One region of the Bacteroides parvus genome, then DNA from elsewhere that is predicted to be linked to it. Evidence: riboswitches for the same ligand, from Rfam matches in the RefSeq annotation. Region 1 holds a riboswitch; each other region holds the start of a gene.
What was found. Region 1 has a riboswitch for cobalamin ahead of JXR92_RS09705 (tryptophanase). Riboswitches for the same ligand answer to the same signal wherever they lie in the genome.
Positions count from the first base shown of each region.

Region 1 (5,464 bases):
TGGAACGCTGCTACGCGCAAAGCAACCGCCTGAGCCGCCTGCTGCGCGACATATCCGTACTGACCCGCATGGACGAAGCCGCCAACATGATCGATATGGAAAAGGTGGACATCAGCATGCTGGTTTCAAACATCGTCAACGAAGTGTCCCTGGAACTGGAACAGAAGCAAATCACCGTTGTCAATTCCCTAAAATCGAAGATACAGTTGCGGGGCAACTACTCTCTACTCTACTCCATCTTCCGCAATCTCATGGACAACGCCATCGCTTATGCCGGCACCAACATACACATCAACATCAGTTGTTTCCGCGAAGACGAGAATTACTACTATTTCAGTTTTGCCGATACCGGCATCGGCGTTTCTCCCGAACATCTGAACCGTTTGTTCGAACGCTTCTACCGTGTAGACAAAGGACGCTCGCGCAAGTTGGGCGGCACCGGCTTGGGGCTCGCCATAGTGAAGAATGCAGTCCTTATTCACGGAGGCACCATCTCTGCCAAAAACAACCAAGGCGGAGGGCTGGAGTTTGTATTCACACTGGCAAAAGAGAGATAACAGCCCGTTTTACCACACCAAACAAAATGCTTTGCATACCTCTGGAGAAGGTTCTTGTGGCAAGTGTGGCTTGTATTGGTATCTTTTCACCTTACCGACATGACGGATTGCTTAAATCGCCTTAAGTCACTATCAATCAGAGAGTAATTTTGCCAACCTATTGCCATGCTTTTGGCAAACTTTTGCCATGCCTATGGCAAAGTTTTGCCAACGCGGTGACAAAGTCTTGCCAAGAGGATGGCAAAACCTTGCCAATTTGTCGGCAAAAAGAAAGAGAGCGGGGAAGAAAATTTATCACTCATAGAATTGTTTTCTCAAAAAGAATCCGTATCTTTGTCATGCATTGGTTCGCTCCCCCTCTTCTGGGAAAGCGATTAAAAGGGAATCAGGTGTAAATCCTGGACAGTCCCGCTGCTGTAAGTTTCGTGCAACGTTGCAGACAATTACTCTATGCCACTGGAATATTCTTCCGGGAAGGCGCCTGCAACAGAAACAAGTCAGAAGACCTGCCATGCATACTTTATCATTGCTTTCGAGGAAAAAGCGTTGAGTCTAATGAGCCGGACAAACCGTCCATCATTTCATTCATCAAACCTAATTCAGAGAAAGTAAAGAAGGTAATAAACTCTGCCAAGTTTATTTGATGATGTCCGGCCGAAGTGATTTCGTCCGGACATTTACATTACAAAAAGTCATATTTAAATTGATTATTACATAGATTTTACCTAAATTCGGCACATTAAACCGAAATAATCGGTTTATCCGTTAACCTATTGTCAAATTATTAAAGATACAGAGTCTATGGAATTACCATTTGCCGAAGCATGGAAAATAAAAATGGTGGAACCTATCCGTAAAAGTACCCGCCAGGAACGCGAACAATGGCTGAAAGAAGCCCACTACAACGTATTCCAACTCAAATCGGAACAAGTTTATATCGACCTCATCACCGACTCGGGCACCGGCGCCATGAGCGACCGCCAATGGGCAGGCATGATGCTGGGCGACGAAAGCTATGCCGGAGCCACCTCATTCTTCAGACTGAAGGAAGTCATCACCCGCCTCACCGGATTTGGATACATTATCCCCACCCACCAGGGACGCGCTGCCGAAAATGTACTCTTCTCCTACCTGGTGCACGAGGGCGACATTGTGCCGGGAAACTCCCATTTCGACACCACCAAAGGACATATCGAGGGACGCCGGGCACTGGCTCTGGACTGCACCATAGACGAAGCCAAACAGACACAGCTGGAAATTCCCTTCAAAGGCAATGTAGACCCTAAAAAACTGGAAAAAGCATTACAGGAACATAGCGAACGGATACCGTTCGTCATCGTCACCATAACCAACAACACCGCAGGCGGCCAGCCGGTTTCCATGCAGAACCTGCGCGAAGTCCGCGCCATTGCCGACAAGTACGGCAAGCCCGTTCTCTTTGACTCGGCACGCTTTGCGGAAAATGCCTACTTCATCAAAATGAGAGAAGAAGGTTACCGCAACAAGAGCATAAAGGAAATTACCCGCGAGATGTTTGACCTTGCCGACGGCATGACGATGAGTGCCAAAAAAGACGGTATTGTCAACATGGGCGGATTCATAGCCACCCGCCGGAAAGACTGGTATGAAGGTGCCAAAGGCTTCTGCGTGCAATTCGAAGGCTACCTCACTTACGGCGGCATGAACGGACGTGACATGAACGCCCTTGCCATCGGCCTGGATGAAAATACTGAATTTGACAATCTGGAAACCCGCATTCACCAGGTGGGCTATCTAGCCATGAAACTGGATGAGTACGGGATACCTTACCAACGTCCCGCAGGCGGCCATGCCATATTTGTGGATGCCCCCAAAGTGCTGACACACGTGCCCAAAGAAGAGTTTCCGGCACAGACACTGACCGCCGAACTCTATCTAGAAGCAGGCATACGCGGTTGTGAAATCGGCTATCTGCTGGCAGACCGCGACCCGGTGACCCGCGAAAACCGCTTCAACGGCTTGGATTTGCTCCGGCTTGCCATCCCTCGCCGCGTGTACACCGACAACCACATGGATGTGGTAGCAGCCGCTTTAAAAAATGTATATGACAAGCGGGAAAGTATTACCCGCGGAGTTCGCATCACTTGGGAAGCTCCGTTGATGAGACATTTTACGGTACAACTGGAAAGGCTGTAAGAAATTTACAGACTCAATGTCAAGACAAAATCCGGAAACAAATAATAATGAATAGTGAACCGGCGTTTCTCCACCGTACGATACTCTTCGGCGGAGAATACGCCGCTTTCATTTACAGCAAAAGGCAGAATGCGCATGTGCCCACGAAAATCAACCTCGGAAGCATTCAGGCATTTAAACATGGTCTCCTTGGCCGACCAGTGCAGCAACAGTGACCAAGTGTCGGTTCCGCGAAACACGGATGGCTGTTCATCTTCGCGCATGAATTTATGCGCCACCTTCCTTACCCGTTCACCATACTGCTCAATGTCAATGCCCACTTCCCGACCCGGCAATCCCAAAACAACAGCCACATAACCTTTCGTATGCGAAATACTGAGAGAGGCGGAAGCATCTGCCAAATAAGGTTTCCCACTGGGATGATAGGCAATCTCTTTCTCTTCTCCCGACAGCGTGTAAAGCAATACACGGACAGCCAGCCACTCCAGACGGCGGTGTGCTGCGGTGAAACGCCGCATACCTTCCCGGTATACTTCCTGATGAGGAAGCATGGCCAGCAATTCCTCCGGAGATTCCTCCGTTTTCCAAATTCCCCATCGGCAGGGAAGAGCGGTATGTTGTAAGAAGAGGGGCATGAGGCAAGGATTAAGGATTAGGGATTAGAGGAGTTGAGGCATTTACTGTAAACTTCACTTTCAGGATACGGCGGTTGTCCATCTCCAGCACCTCAAACTCATAACGGCCGTAGGTCACCTTTTCATGGAGAGCAGGAAATTCCCCCTTCAGCTCCAGCAGAAGTCCGGCAAGCGTATCGGCATCCCCTGCCACCTCATCGAACGTTTCCTCGTCTATCTTCGTTATTTTATAGAAATCGGTCAGCTGGGTCTTGGCTTCAAATACCCAAGTGTGGTCATTCAGTACGGCATATGTACGTTCTTCATCATCGTATTCGTCATGAATTTCGCCCACAATCTCCTCAATAATGTCCTCCATGGTGACAATGCCCGACGTACCGCCGAACTCATCGACCACAATGGCTATATGAATCTTGTTTGCCTGAAAATCGCGCAGCAAATCATCAATCATCTTGGTTTCGGGCACAAAATAGGCGGGCCGGATAAGCGACTGCCAGCGGAAATTATCCCCTTTGTTCAGATGGGGAAGCAAATCCTTGATATAAAGCACCCCCTTGATATTGTCACGGTTATCCGCATAGATGGGAATACGGGAGTAGACATTCTCTACAATGCACTTCACCACATCCTTGAAAGGGGTACGAATATCCAGATCCACCACATCGAGGCGGGAAGTCATAACCTCCTTGGCTGTCTCTCCACCAAAGCGGATGATACCTTCCAGAATATTGTTCTCCTCCGAAAGTTCCGCCTTATCGGTCAATTCTAGTGCATGTGAAAGTTCATCGACCGATATATTATGGTTCTTGCGGACCACATGCTTGTTCAGGAAAGAAGTGGAACGTACCAGCATAGATGCCATCGGATAGAATACGGAACGGCAAAACGTGATGCCGGGAGCAGCAAAACGGCAGAAAACCAGCGTTTTCTGAGCCGAATATATCTTAGGCATGATTTCACCGAAAAGCAACAGCAAAAACGTAAGGACTACTGTCAGAATGAGGAACTCTGCAATGGGAGAATGAAATTGGAACACATTCATAAAAAAGAAGTTACAGAGCATGATTATGGTTACATTCACGAAGTTGTTTGTAATCAGAATCGTCGCCAACAAACGTTCACTGTTATCCAGCAAATTACTGATTTTCTCATCCGAAGGATGCTTTCTCTCCGCTATTACATTTAAGTCTGACGGAGAAAGAGAAAAAAAGGCTATTTCGGAAGCTGATGCAAAGCCGGAAACGAGCAAAAGCAAACCTGCCAACACAATGGCTACAATGGCCGAAATAGAAGGAGTCTGTACGGATATACCGTTAAAAACATCTGCCAACTGGCATAAATAAGCGTCTGGGTCCAAAGATTTTGGTTTTAGTTAAACAATCAGAACGGTAGATCGTCCGTCGGGTTATCTTGTGCAGGGGCAGCCTGCGGTTGTACCGGTTGTTGCGGCTGGGCTGTCGCTCCGGCTTGCGGCGCAAACGGCGCATTGCCCGATGCCGATGCACTTTTAGGTGTCAACATTTCCATTGTATCTGCAAAAACTTCAGTCACATAGCGCTTAGCTCCTGTCTGGTCATCATACGAGCGAGTGCGAATTTTACCTTCAATGTAAAGTTTATCTCCTTTATGCACATATTTTTCGGCAGTTTCTGCCAGTCCACGCCAAAGCACAATATTATGCCACTCAGTGCGGTCGGGAACCTGGGTTCCATTCTGCAAAGTGTATCCTCTTTCTGTAGTAGCCAAAGAAAAAGTAGCTACCGCCACCCCACTGTCAAGGTATCTCACTTCCGGGTCTCTGCCCACATTTCCTAACAATATCACCTTGTTTACTGACATAAGCTTCTATTTTATTAATTTGCTGCCAAAATTAACGAGAATATCCACACCATGCAAGAATACAGACAACTTTTATATATATTTCTCCAAGAAAGCATGTATCAGCCGAGGCACCGCATAACGGTCCAAATCTTCGACCGCAACCTGCTGGTAACCTGAAAAAGAACCCGAATTATCGGGTAGAGTGACCTCATAGAAATTGGTATAAATCACTCTGTGGGACAATACATGCTTCACTCCCCGAAGTAGTGTACGGAC
Region 1 covers NZ_CP084680.1:2,421,636-2,427,099, reverse strand. The annotation lists gene JXR92_RS09710 (sensor histidine kinase) at 1-557, shown strand, start outside; cobalamin riboswitch at 884-1,085, shown strand; gene JXR92_RS09705 (tryptophanase) at 1,359-2,732, shown strand; gene JXR92_RS09700 (4'-phosphopantetheinyl transferase family protein) at 2,738-3,367, opposite strand; gene gldE (gliding motility-associated protein GldE) at 3,378-4,724, opposite strand; gene JXR92_RS09690 (single-stranded DNA-binding protein) at 4,748-5,206, opposite strand; gene mutY (A/G-specific adenine glycosylase) at 5,279-5,464, opposite strand, start outside.

Region 2 (5,464 bases), 600 kb from region 1:
TTTTTGGAGTAATTGACCCCAAAGGTAGGTTTAATGATCAGTCCGGTTCGAGGCTCTACAAACTGGGCATTCAAGTCTGCCTTGTGGGTATGGAAGGAACCGATACCGTAGGAGACATCCAGATAGTTCTTCTTCTCTTGCTTCGTAATGATATTGATGGCGCCTCCCAATGCATCTGTACCCAGACTGGCAGGTACTACTCCTTTATAAATTTCAATCCGGTCGATGATATTGACCGGCAGATTTGCCAATGAAACGCCGCTGCCTTTTGTGTCCAATGGTATTCCGTCCAGAAAATAACGTATGGAATTACCGGACATTCCGTTGATGGAGAGGTCGAAGTCCGAGCCAACTCCGCCTTCCTCTCTCACCTTAATGCCCGTTGTACGGTTCACCAGGTCGTTGAGGTTATTCAGAGAGTTTACTATCGGCTTGATGTCGAGTGCATTGACAGCAAAGGCCCCTTCCTTCACTTTCTGCGTTTGGGTCTTTCCGTAAACCTCGACAGAGCTTAGCGTTACGGTACTTTCCTGCAATGTAAAGTTCTGTTTTTTATCCTGCCGGATGTCGAGGGATTGTTTCACGGTTTGGTAGCCCAGGAAGGAGACGATGAAGGTATGTTTACCCGGAGCGACTTGCAGTGAATACTTCCCCCGGTCGTCCGTATAGGTGCCGGAGGTGGTGTTTTCCACAGCGATGGTGGCTTGGGCTATCGGTGTCCCGTGCTGGTCTATGACTTTTCCGGATAAGGTGACCTTATTTTGTGCCATACTACCTGCAGGAAGCAGGCAGATAAATGTAAATAGCAGTCCTGTGATGAATCTCATTTCAGTTCCTTATAAGCGTTCGTAACTTGCCCTCAAGGAAAAATGAACAAAGAGAAAGATTCCTTTATATGGATAAAGAATGCCTCGACTCAATGTTTTGTTGCTTTATTCCCCGAAAGCACTAAAACTATGTTGTCTTGGCAGGTCTTCTGACTTATCCCTCTTTGAATGCCTTCCCATCCGCCGGGCGGACAGTGGCTTGTAGAATATTCAAAGATTTTGGAAGGACTTACAGCAGCGGGTCTGTTCAGGATTTGCACCTAATTCCCTTTTTCATCACTCATCTCCAACAGAACCGGGAGAGGTGAAACCAAAACTGGGACAAAGATAACAAAAACTATTAGGTTTGCGAATACTCCTGATAATTTTTCTTATCTTTGCCCGCGAATTGGTTCCGGATGCATGTTTCCATCATCTGGATTAAAAGGGAATCGGGTGTAAATCCCGGACAGTCCCGCTGCTGTGAAGCTCCGTTTATATCATGAAAAACACCCTTGCCACTGATATGCATTGAAATATCGGGAAGGCTTCAGGATTAGGAGTCAGTCAGAAGACCTGCCATTCATTAAAGGCTGCCTTTGCTCGTGGGTTAGGAAGACAGTACGAAGATATTAGTTGAACATTTAAACAAGAAATGGAATGCCTTTGTTAAAGGTATGTCCGCATTGTGGTGTGACTATATATATCCTTTATATATTAAAGAAAAAGTAAAATGATTAAGAAAGTATTGATTGCCAACAGAGGTGAGATTGCCTTGCGCGTCATGCGTTCGTGCCGGGAGATGGGACTGCTTACGGTTGCCGTCTTTTCCGATGCCGACCGTACTTCTCATCATGTGGCATATGCCGATGAGGCTTATCCGATAGGACCGGCCGTGGCAAAAGAGAGTTATCTGAATATTGAAAAAGTGATTGCCACGGCAAAGCGATGCGGTGCCGATGCCATCCATCCGGGTTACGGCTTTTTGTCGGAGAACTCGGAGTTTGCACGCCGTTGCAAGGAGGAAGGGATTATCTTTATCGGTCCCGCCGCCGAGACGATGGAGGCGATGGGCGACAAGATAGCTGCCCGCAAGCGAATGATTGCGGCAGGCGTACCCGTGGTTCCCGGAACGGAACAACCTTTGCAGAGTGCCGAAGAAGCCGTGCGTATCTGCAACGAGATAGGCTACCCCGTGATGCTGAAGGCGTCTATGGGTGGCGGTGGTAAAGGTATGCGCCTTATCCATAACGAGAGCGAAGTGGTGGAAGCCTACAACACGGCACGCTCCGAGTCCATGTCCTCCTTTGGAGACGACACGGTCTATCTGGAGAAGTTCGTGGAAGAACCGCATCACATCGAGTTCCAGATATTGGGCGACAACCACGGCAACGTTATCCACCTTTTCGACCGCGAATGCTCCGTGCAACGCCGCAACCAGAAGGTGGTAGAAGAAAGCCCGTCACCCTTCCTTACGCCGGAATTGCGCCGGGAAATGGGAGAGAAGGCGGTTGCTGCAGCAAAGGCAGTGAACTACTCCGGTGCAGGTACCATCGAGTTTCTGGTAGACAAGAACCGCCGTTTCTATTTCCTCGAAATGAATACGCGCCTGCAAGTGGAGCACCCCATCACGGAAGAGGTGGTAGGCGTAGACCTGGTGAAAGAGCAAATCCGTATTGCCAACGACGAGGTGTTGCACCTCAAGCAGGAGGACCTGTTCCAGCGCGGTCATGCCATAGAGTGCCGCATCTGTGCCGAAGATACGGAAAACAACTTCATGCCGTCTCCCGGTGTCATCAAGCAACTGACGGAACCGAACGGAATCGGTGTGCGCATAGACAGCTATGTGTACGACGGCTATGAGATTCCCATCTACTACGACCCCATGATAGGTAAGCTCATCGTATGGGCAACCACCCGCCAGTATGCCATCGAGCGTATGCGCCGTGTGCTCTATGAGTACAAGATTACGGGCGTAAAGACCAACCTTGCCTATCTGAAGCGCATCATGCACGTGCCCGACTTTGTGAAGGGAGAGTACAACACCCTCTTTATCGAGAAGAACGCCCGCATGCTGGTACGCACCAATACCACCAACGAAGAGTTGGAGAACATTGCCATGATAGCCGCCTATATGGACTATCTGGTTAATCTGGAGGAGAACGTTTCGGCACAGCTGTCCGATGGCCGCCCCATCAGCCGTTGGAGGGAATTCGGCTTGCAGAAGGGAGTGCTTAGGATTTAAGGAATGGAAAATTGATAATGGAAATTTAATAATGGAAATACATATAGGAGACCGTATAGCAGACATTACCCTGGTGGGTAAGGAAGGGAATAAGGTTCAGCTTACCATTGACGGAAAGCCCTACGAAGTGGACATTGTGATGGCAGAGAACGGAAGTTGCTCCATCCTGCACAACGGAAACTCGTTCAATGCAGGCCTTGTGCGCGGCGAGGGAGGAAAGAGCTATGACATCAGCATGCTCCAGCGTTCCTTCCACGTAGACATTGTAGACACGCAAGCCAAGTATCTGCACATGAAGAAAGGAGCCGACGAGAAGCAGGGCGACAAGATTCTGGCGCCGATGCCGGGCAAGGTAGTGAGCATCCCCGTCAAGGTGGGCGACCGACTGGCTGCCGGAGACATTGCCGTGGTGCTGGAAGCCATGAAGATGCAGAGTAACTATAAGGTAAATGCCGACTGCATCGTCCGCAACATCCTCGTGAGCGAGGGCGAACCGGTGAATGCCAACCAGGTATTGATTGAATTGGAGTTGATAAAGGAGGAATAATCCCGAGTCGCATTCAGTCCGTATATTATAAATCACTAAATTGTAAATGCAAATATGAACAGAGAAGAAATATATCGCCAGTTTGAGGAACTGGATAAACGTGCCTCGCTGGGTGGGGGCGTAGACAAGATAGAGAAACAACACGCCTCCGGCCGCATGACTGCCCGCGAACGTATTGACATGCTGCTGGACAAAGGCTCGTTCAATGAGCTGGACAAGTTCGTGAACCACCGTTGCACCAACTTCGGCATGGAGAAGAAACAGATTGCCGGAGACGGCATGGTGTCCGGTTACGGAAAGATAGACGGCCGCCTTGTATTTGTCTATGCCTACGACTTCACGGCGCACGGCGGTTCGCTCAGCGAGACGAATGCCGCAAAGATTGTGAAGGTGCAGCAGCTTGCCCTGAAGAACGGCGCTCCCGTCATTGCCCTCAACGATTCGGGCGGCGCGCGCATTCAGGAAGGTGTGAACAGCTTGGCAGGCTATGCCTCCATCTTCTATCAGAACACCATTGCGTCGGGTGTCATCCCGCAGATATCTGCCATTCTGGGGCCGTGTGCCGGTGGGGCATGCTACTCTCCGGCGCTTACCGACTTTATCTTCATGGTAAAGGAGCAGAGCCACATGTTCATCACCGGTCCGGACGTGGTAAAGACCGTGACCCACGAGGAGGTGGACAAGGAGGAACTGGGCGGTGCCTATACGCATAGCAGCAAGAGCGGCGTTACCCACTTCATGTGCAATACGGAGGAGGAGACACTGATGAGCATCCGCGAGCTGCTGAGTTTCCTGCCGTCCAACAATATGGAGGATGCTCCCTTCACTCCCTGCTCCGACGATATCCATCGCCGGGTAGAGACGCTTCAGACCGTCATCCCCGAAGACCCGAACATGCCCTATGACATCAAGGATATTATAGAACCGGTGCTGGACAACCAGTATTTCTTCGAAGTGATGCCTCACTTTGCCAAGAACGTCGTTATCGGTTTCGGTCGTCTGAACGGGCGTTCGGTAGGTATCGTGGCAAACCAACCTGCCTATTTGGCGGGTGTGCTCGATATTGATGCCAGCGACAAGGCGGCACGTTTTATTCGTTTCTGCGACTGCTTCAACATCCCGCTGATAACCTTCGAAGATGTTCCCGGCTTTTTGCCCGGAACGATGCAGGAGCACAACGGCATCATCCGCCACGGCGCCAAGATTGTCTATGCCTATGCTGAGGCTACCGTGCCCAAGATAACGCTGATTACCCGCAAGGCATACGGCGGCGCCTACATCGTGATGTCCAGCAAGCCGACGGGTGCCGACGTGAACCTGGCTTATCCGCAGGCGGAAATCGCCGTGATGGGTGCCGAGGGTGCAGTGAACATCCTCTACCGCAAGTCCTCTGCCGAAGAGAAGCAGGAGATTATCAAGGAGTATGAAGACAAGTTCTCCAACCCTTACCGCGCCGCCGAGCGTGGCCTCATAGATGAGGTCATCATGCCGCGCGATACCCGCTACAAGCTGGTGCAGGCATTGGAGATGGCGCACAACAAGAATCAGAGCAATCCACCGAAAAAGCACGGCAACATGCCTTTATAATAGTAGTTGTTTTTTATGTGTGAAATGCGTATCCCCGGAGAAGTGATTTCTGTGGGGATATACTTTTTAAATAGAGAATTAAGAATTAAACAGTAAGGTTGAAAAGTAAAAAGTAAAAACTAAAGATAGAAACTATGGAACTATTAAGAAACCTCTTTGAGGGTTATCCCAATCTTTGGGGCGGAGGAGTGGCACACTCTGTCCTGATTCTGTCCCTGGTCATCACCTTCGGTATCATGCTGGGCAAGTTGAAGGTGGCAGGCATCTCGCTGGGTGTCA
Region 2 covers NZ_CP084680.1:3,018,087-3,023,550, forward strand. The annotation lists gene JXR92_RS12230 (TonB-dependent receptor) at 1-827, opposite strand, end outside; cobalamin riboswitch at 950-1,157, opposite strand; cobalamin riboswitch at 1,200-1,404, shown strand; gene accC (acetyl-CoA carboxylase biotin carboxylase subunit) at 1,540-3,051, shown strand; gene JXR92_RS12240 (acyl-CoA carboxylase biotin carboxyl carrier protein subunit) at 3,083-3,598, shown strand; gene JXR92_RS12245 (acyl-CoA carboxylase subunit beta) at 3,653-5,185, shown strand; gene JXR92_RS12250 (putative transporter) at 5,320-5,464, shown strand, end outside.
Region 2: another riboswitch for cobalamin. It lies ahead of accC (acetyl-CoA carboxylase biotin carboxylase subunit); the one in region 1 lies ahead of JXR92_RS09705 (tryptophanase).

Region 3 (5,464 bases), 1.4 Mb from region 1:
GTCACCGTTGACCAAAATAGAGGCAGTCTTGCCCCTTCCCCCACAGGAGAAAAGAAGCAAGACTGCGAATATACTGATAAAAAAGCAGCCTCTTTTCATTGATATTAATTAAAGAAGATAGCGGAATTAGGATTGATGCCTCCTGCATCGAACTTCTCGATAAATGTACCGTCTTTCTTGAAACGGTAGATGGTACCGTTCGTTGTGAACTCGGAAGTACCGATATAAATATCACCGTTATTTTCGTTTACTTCCAACATGTACAACGTGCTTGAAGCAAGTTCGGCAGGGGCGTCTTTGAGAAAAGAAGCATTATTCATCTGCCCGGTCTTGATGTTATAAGTAAAGAAAGTGTTGACTGTTGTATATGGTTCAGTATTCCAGTCCGTCATTGAATTCACCAGATATAAGATATCATCAGCAGCACACATACGGGTGGCACTGCCTAATTCCGTCACCTTATTGTTGGCAGCAGGATCTATCATCTGCAATGAATAGCCAACATCGCCATAATTGCCCCATGAAATCAAAAAGACTTTATCATCCTCTTCAATCAAAGCATTGGGGTTCAAACCTACCGTCAACTGCTCTTTCAGCTTGAAAGTGCGCAAATCTATCACCTTTACGTCAGTGTGCCGAGTGCTCCAATCAGCAGTACAGCTATTCGCCACATACAGCATATCCTCGCAGATTGCCACACCTTCCAGATTGTCACCAAGTCCGGTCAATTTATCCACTACCTCCAACGTTTTCGCATTGATTTTAGCCACAGCCCCTCCGTAGAAGGAAGCATAGATATATCCATCCTCAGCGTCTATATAGCGAATACCAGCACTGAGGTCATTATCATCTACAAACGAAACACGTTTCAACTCCACACCTGCAGCATTCAGCTTGGTCAGATAATTGGAACCGCTTACAGCTATATATATTTCATCTTCATACTCAATCATGCTCTGACCAAGGTCACCCAACTTGGCATTGTTTTGGGTCTTGTAGATATCATTGATAAAATCCGCATCCTTATTGGGTGCATAAAAAGCAAGTCCTGCATTGTTGGCTCCTTGAGAGCCTTCGTTCAGAATATAGACACGCGTCTGCGGCAGTGTCACCTTCGACCCGCCGTCATCCAGAGAATCGTCATCGTCGTCACTACAAGATGCCAAAGAGGCACCCAAAGCAAGCATGCAGAGCATACCGAATAATAAACTTCTTACTTTCATAATTACAGTTGTTATTGTTTATAATTAGTTTTTATTGTTCATAAATAGATTATTCAAAACTTGAAAGTACCCGTCAACCGCCACGAACGGCCCGGCATAGGATAATATTTTATCACGTCATACTGCTCATCGGTCAGATTTATAATCTCGGCCTGCAACAGAAGCCGGCAACCGCCCAAAACAAACTCATGAGAGAGGCTCATCGTATGCTCCAGATAGCCCTCAATCTCATTTTCCGGAATGTTCTGCGACAAATAGTAACGCTTTCCCACTCCTACCGCCGAGTAGCCCACATTCACCCACGGCGTTTCTACAATGGCGGACGCGTTTCCGCTATGAAGAGGAGTATAAGGCAATTGGTCCTTATAGTTCTTCGCGTCGGAATCGGTCAGGTCAATGGCCTTTTGCCATGTATATCCGCCCGACATAATCAGTCTTATTTTCTCCGTCAATGGAACGGTTGCCGCCAAAGTGGCATCCACACCTGCGGCATGCACCTTGCCGTAGTTCGCCATCTTCCACGCATAGGTGGTGGGAAAAGCCACAATCTTATCCGTCACATTATTATAGTAACCGTCAAGCGTAACGGAGATATAATCGAACACAGACAATCCGGATTTGCTCCATGTGATACCGACATTATATTCGTCTGCCTTCTCGGGTCGCAGATTGCGGTTGCCCAGCCGGTAATAATAGAGGTCGTTGAAAGTGGGCAGACGGAACGTACTCTTATACATCAACCGGAAATACAGCGACTCGTCCTGCCAAGGCTGCATACTGACTGATAAAGAGGGGGCAAAACGATGGAAGTCATCGGGGACCGTACCTTTCTCGGCATGCTCCGAAGTGGCGGTATGCACCAGCGAGGTCGTGGCCGTGAGCCATCCTTGCCGGTAGCGTGCATTGAAGGCACTGATGGAAGTATATCTTGTGGGGAAAGGACATTCCGGCAAACTGTTGCGCAACTTGTTTATCACCCCGTCCTGCGCCAACGAAAGGGTCAAAGCTTCCAAAGGACGGTAGAGAACGGTCGCGGAAATATAATATTCGTCTTGCCGGTGATTTTCCCGATAATATCCGTTGGTATATTCCTTACCCTCATCCTTATATTTGTTCCAGCCATGATTATACTTTGCTTGTGCCTGCAGACTCCATCGGGGCGAAAAATGCTTCCTATAACGTGCCTGCACAAAAGTATTCTCATCCCAAAGCGTTTCATCGGAAAGGGGATTATAGAGCGTAACCGCCCCTGGAAGTCCCCGACGGGAATAGAAGTAGTAACCCTTCACATCCAGTTCACTGTCATCCTTGAAAGTATGATAAAGGGTAGCTTCGCCCTGCCAGGAATAGATGCCGGTGTTATTACGTTTCTCTTCCGTCACGTATTTTCCATTGACCAGCGTGAAAGGGTAATTACCGTCCGCCCTCATATAAGCGGCATCTACCGCCACGCGTGTACGGCTGCCCAGTTTCTGCCACCAGCGCAACGAGGGGCTGACCATGCCGAACGACCCTCCGCGCACCCGTGCCTGAAAAGCGGCATTGCGCCCGTCATCAAAATGAGGTTTTTCCGTCTCTATGCCCAGCACACCGGCCGACGCATACAAGCGGGCGGACTGCAACAAGTCCTCCGACTGCCCGATGGCGAGCGAAAGCATGGAAACATTGTCCAGCGAAAAACGCCCGATATCTATCTGCCCTGCCTGACAATTGCTCACCGCCACCCCGTCATAACTGACAGCTGTATGGGCTGCTCCCATATTGCGTATGGAAACCGTTTTCAGTCCTCCAATGCCTCCATAGTCCTTTACATTGGCTCCGGCAAAACGGCGCACAGCATCTGCCATATTCTGTATTCCCAGCTGGCTGATATCCTGCCGTGACATCGTCTGTATGGGTACGGCAGAAGTCACTTTATTGGGCGACCTGCGTGCTGTCACTGTCACTTTCTCTATCTGATGCACTTTCCCTGTAATCGTATCTCCTCCCACCTCCTGGGCAGAGAGCCGGAATATACTTGCACCCACTGAAACAGCACAGACCAGTAGTACCTTAGTCCTTCCTGACATAGAATAAATGAAGATTATCTTAAACCATTTGCGCACTGCCCACTTTCCTCGAATGGACAATTTTTCGACTTTGTTTTGCAGGTCTTCTGACTCGTTCCCGGTACATCGCCTTCCCGTTCTTTCCGAAGAACAGTGGCACAAGTATGATACACCGAGCATGGAACTCACAGCAGCGGGACTGTTCGGGACTTTCACCCGATTCCCTTTTCATCCGCTTCTCCGGATAGAGAACGCGGAACAAAACGTGGACAAAGATAGGATAAATAAAAGAAGTTTCAGTAAACAATAAAACGAATATTACCGTTTTAACAGTCATTTTTCTAACTTTGTAACATAATAACCCAAAAATTGAGTTGCCATGAAATATAAGTTATTGGTTCTTGATGTAGATGGGACGCTACTCAATGATGAAAGAGAAATCAGTAAAAGGACATTAGCCGCTCTGCTAAAGGTCCAGCAGATGGGAGTGCGCATAGTTTTGGCATCCGGTAGGCCGACTTATGGACTGATGCCACTGGCCAAAACCCTCGAACTCGGCAATTATGGAGGGGTTGTTCTCTCCTATAACGGTTGCCAGATAATAAAAGCACAGAACGGAGAAATATTGTTTGAACGACGCATCAATCCGGAAATGCTGCCTTATCTGGAAAAGAAAGCCCGCAAGAACGGCTTTGCCATCTTCACCTACCACGATGATACCCTCATTACGGATAGTCCGGACAATGAATATATAAAGAATGAAGCCCTGCTAAACAATTTGAAGATAATCAGGGAAGATGAATTCTCTACTGCCATAGACTTCGCGCCTTGCAAGTGCATGCTGGTGAGTGACAAGGAAAAAGCTCTGATAGGGCTGGAACAACATTGGGAAAAACGCCTGGCAGGTACTCTGGATGCTTTCCGTTCCGAGCCTTACTTTTTAGAGGTGGTGCCCTGCGGAGTCAATAAAGCGAATACGTTAGGCGCCCTATTAGAGCATTTGGGAGTAACACGGGAAGAAGTCATTGCCGTTGGAGATGGCGTATGCGATGTGACCATGCTCCAATTGGCCGGCATGGGGGTAGCTATGGGACATTCACAAGATTCTGTAAAGGTCTGTGCAGACTATGTGACCGCATCGAATGAAGAAGATGGAGTGGCCCTGGCCGTAGAAAAACTAATATTGGCAGAAGTGCGTGCAGCAGAGGTGCCTCTTGATTTACTGAACGAACGGGCACGACACGCATTGATGGGAAACTTGGGCATTCAATACACATACGCTTCGGATGAGCGCGTAGAAGCAACCATGCCGGTCGACTACCGTACCCGCCAACCCTTCGGCATTCTGCATGGCGGTGCCACCCTTGCCTTGGCAGAAACCGTTGCCGGGCTCGGCTCCATGATTATCTGCGAACCTGATGAGATTGTCGTGGGAATGCAAGTCAGCGGAAATCATATTTCTTCTGCACACGAAGGAGATACCGTAAGGGCAGTAGGCACTATCCTGCACAAAGGACGCTCATCCCATATATGGAATGTGGACGTATTTACTTCCACCAATAAACTGGTTTCCTCTATACGGGTAGTGAATAGTGTGATAAAGAAAAGATAAAATAATAAAAAAACGATACAGACACATAACAAATCCAAGTTGTAAAACTATTTATTATATTGAGATATGTCAATATGGAGCAAGCTTATAGGAATCAAGAAAACCGAGGATAGAAACAATATCATCGGCTATAAAACCACCTCTGTACCATATAATGCCTACAATTATGCCATAGTAGATGTTGAAATAGGCTTGAAAGACCACAGAATCCATGATATAGGAGCCCTCAAGCATGATGACACGACATTTCATAAAACCTCAAAAGAAGAACTATTCATTTTCTTAAACGACATAGACTACATCTGCGGACACAATATCGTTCACCATGATGCTAAATACCTGTTTACGGACAAAATTTGCCGCTGGATTTTAGTTGATACACTTTATGTTTCGCCTTTACTGTTCCCTGAACACCCTTACCACAGGCTTGTGAAAGATGATAAACTGATGAGCGAACAGATGAACAATCCGGTGAACGATTGCAAGAAAGCAAAAGACTTATTACTGGATGAAATAGCATGCTGGCATTCATTACCAAAAGAAAAGCGTATACTATTCGCATCGTTGCTGAAGGACAAGAA
Region 3 covers NZ_CP084680.1:3,838,662-3,844,125, forward strand. The annotation lists gene JXR92_RS15800 (ABC transporter substrate-binding protein) at 1-99, opposite strand, end outside; gene JXR92_RS15805 (YncE family protein) at 105-1,223, opposite strand; gene JXR92_RS15810 (TonB-dependent receptor plug domain-containing protein) at 1,277-3,292, opposite strand; cobalamin riboswitch at 3,352-3,550, opposite strand; gene JXR92_RS15815 (Cof-type HAD-IIB family hydrolase) at 3,651-4,883, shown strand; gene JXR92_RS15820 (RecQ family ATP-dependent DNA helicase) at 4,950-5,464, shown strand, end outside.
Region 3: another riboswitch for cobalamin. It lies ahead of JXR92_RS15810 (TonB-dependent receptor plug domain-containing protein); the one in region 1 lies ahead of JXR92_RS09705 (tryptophanase).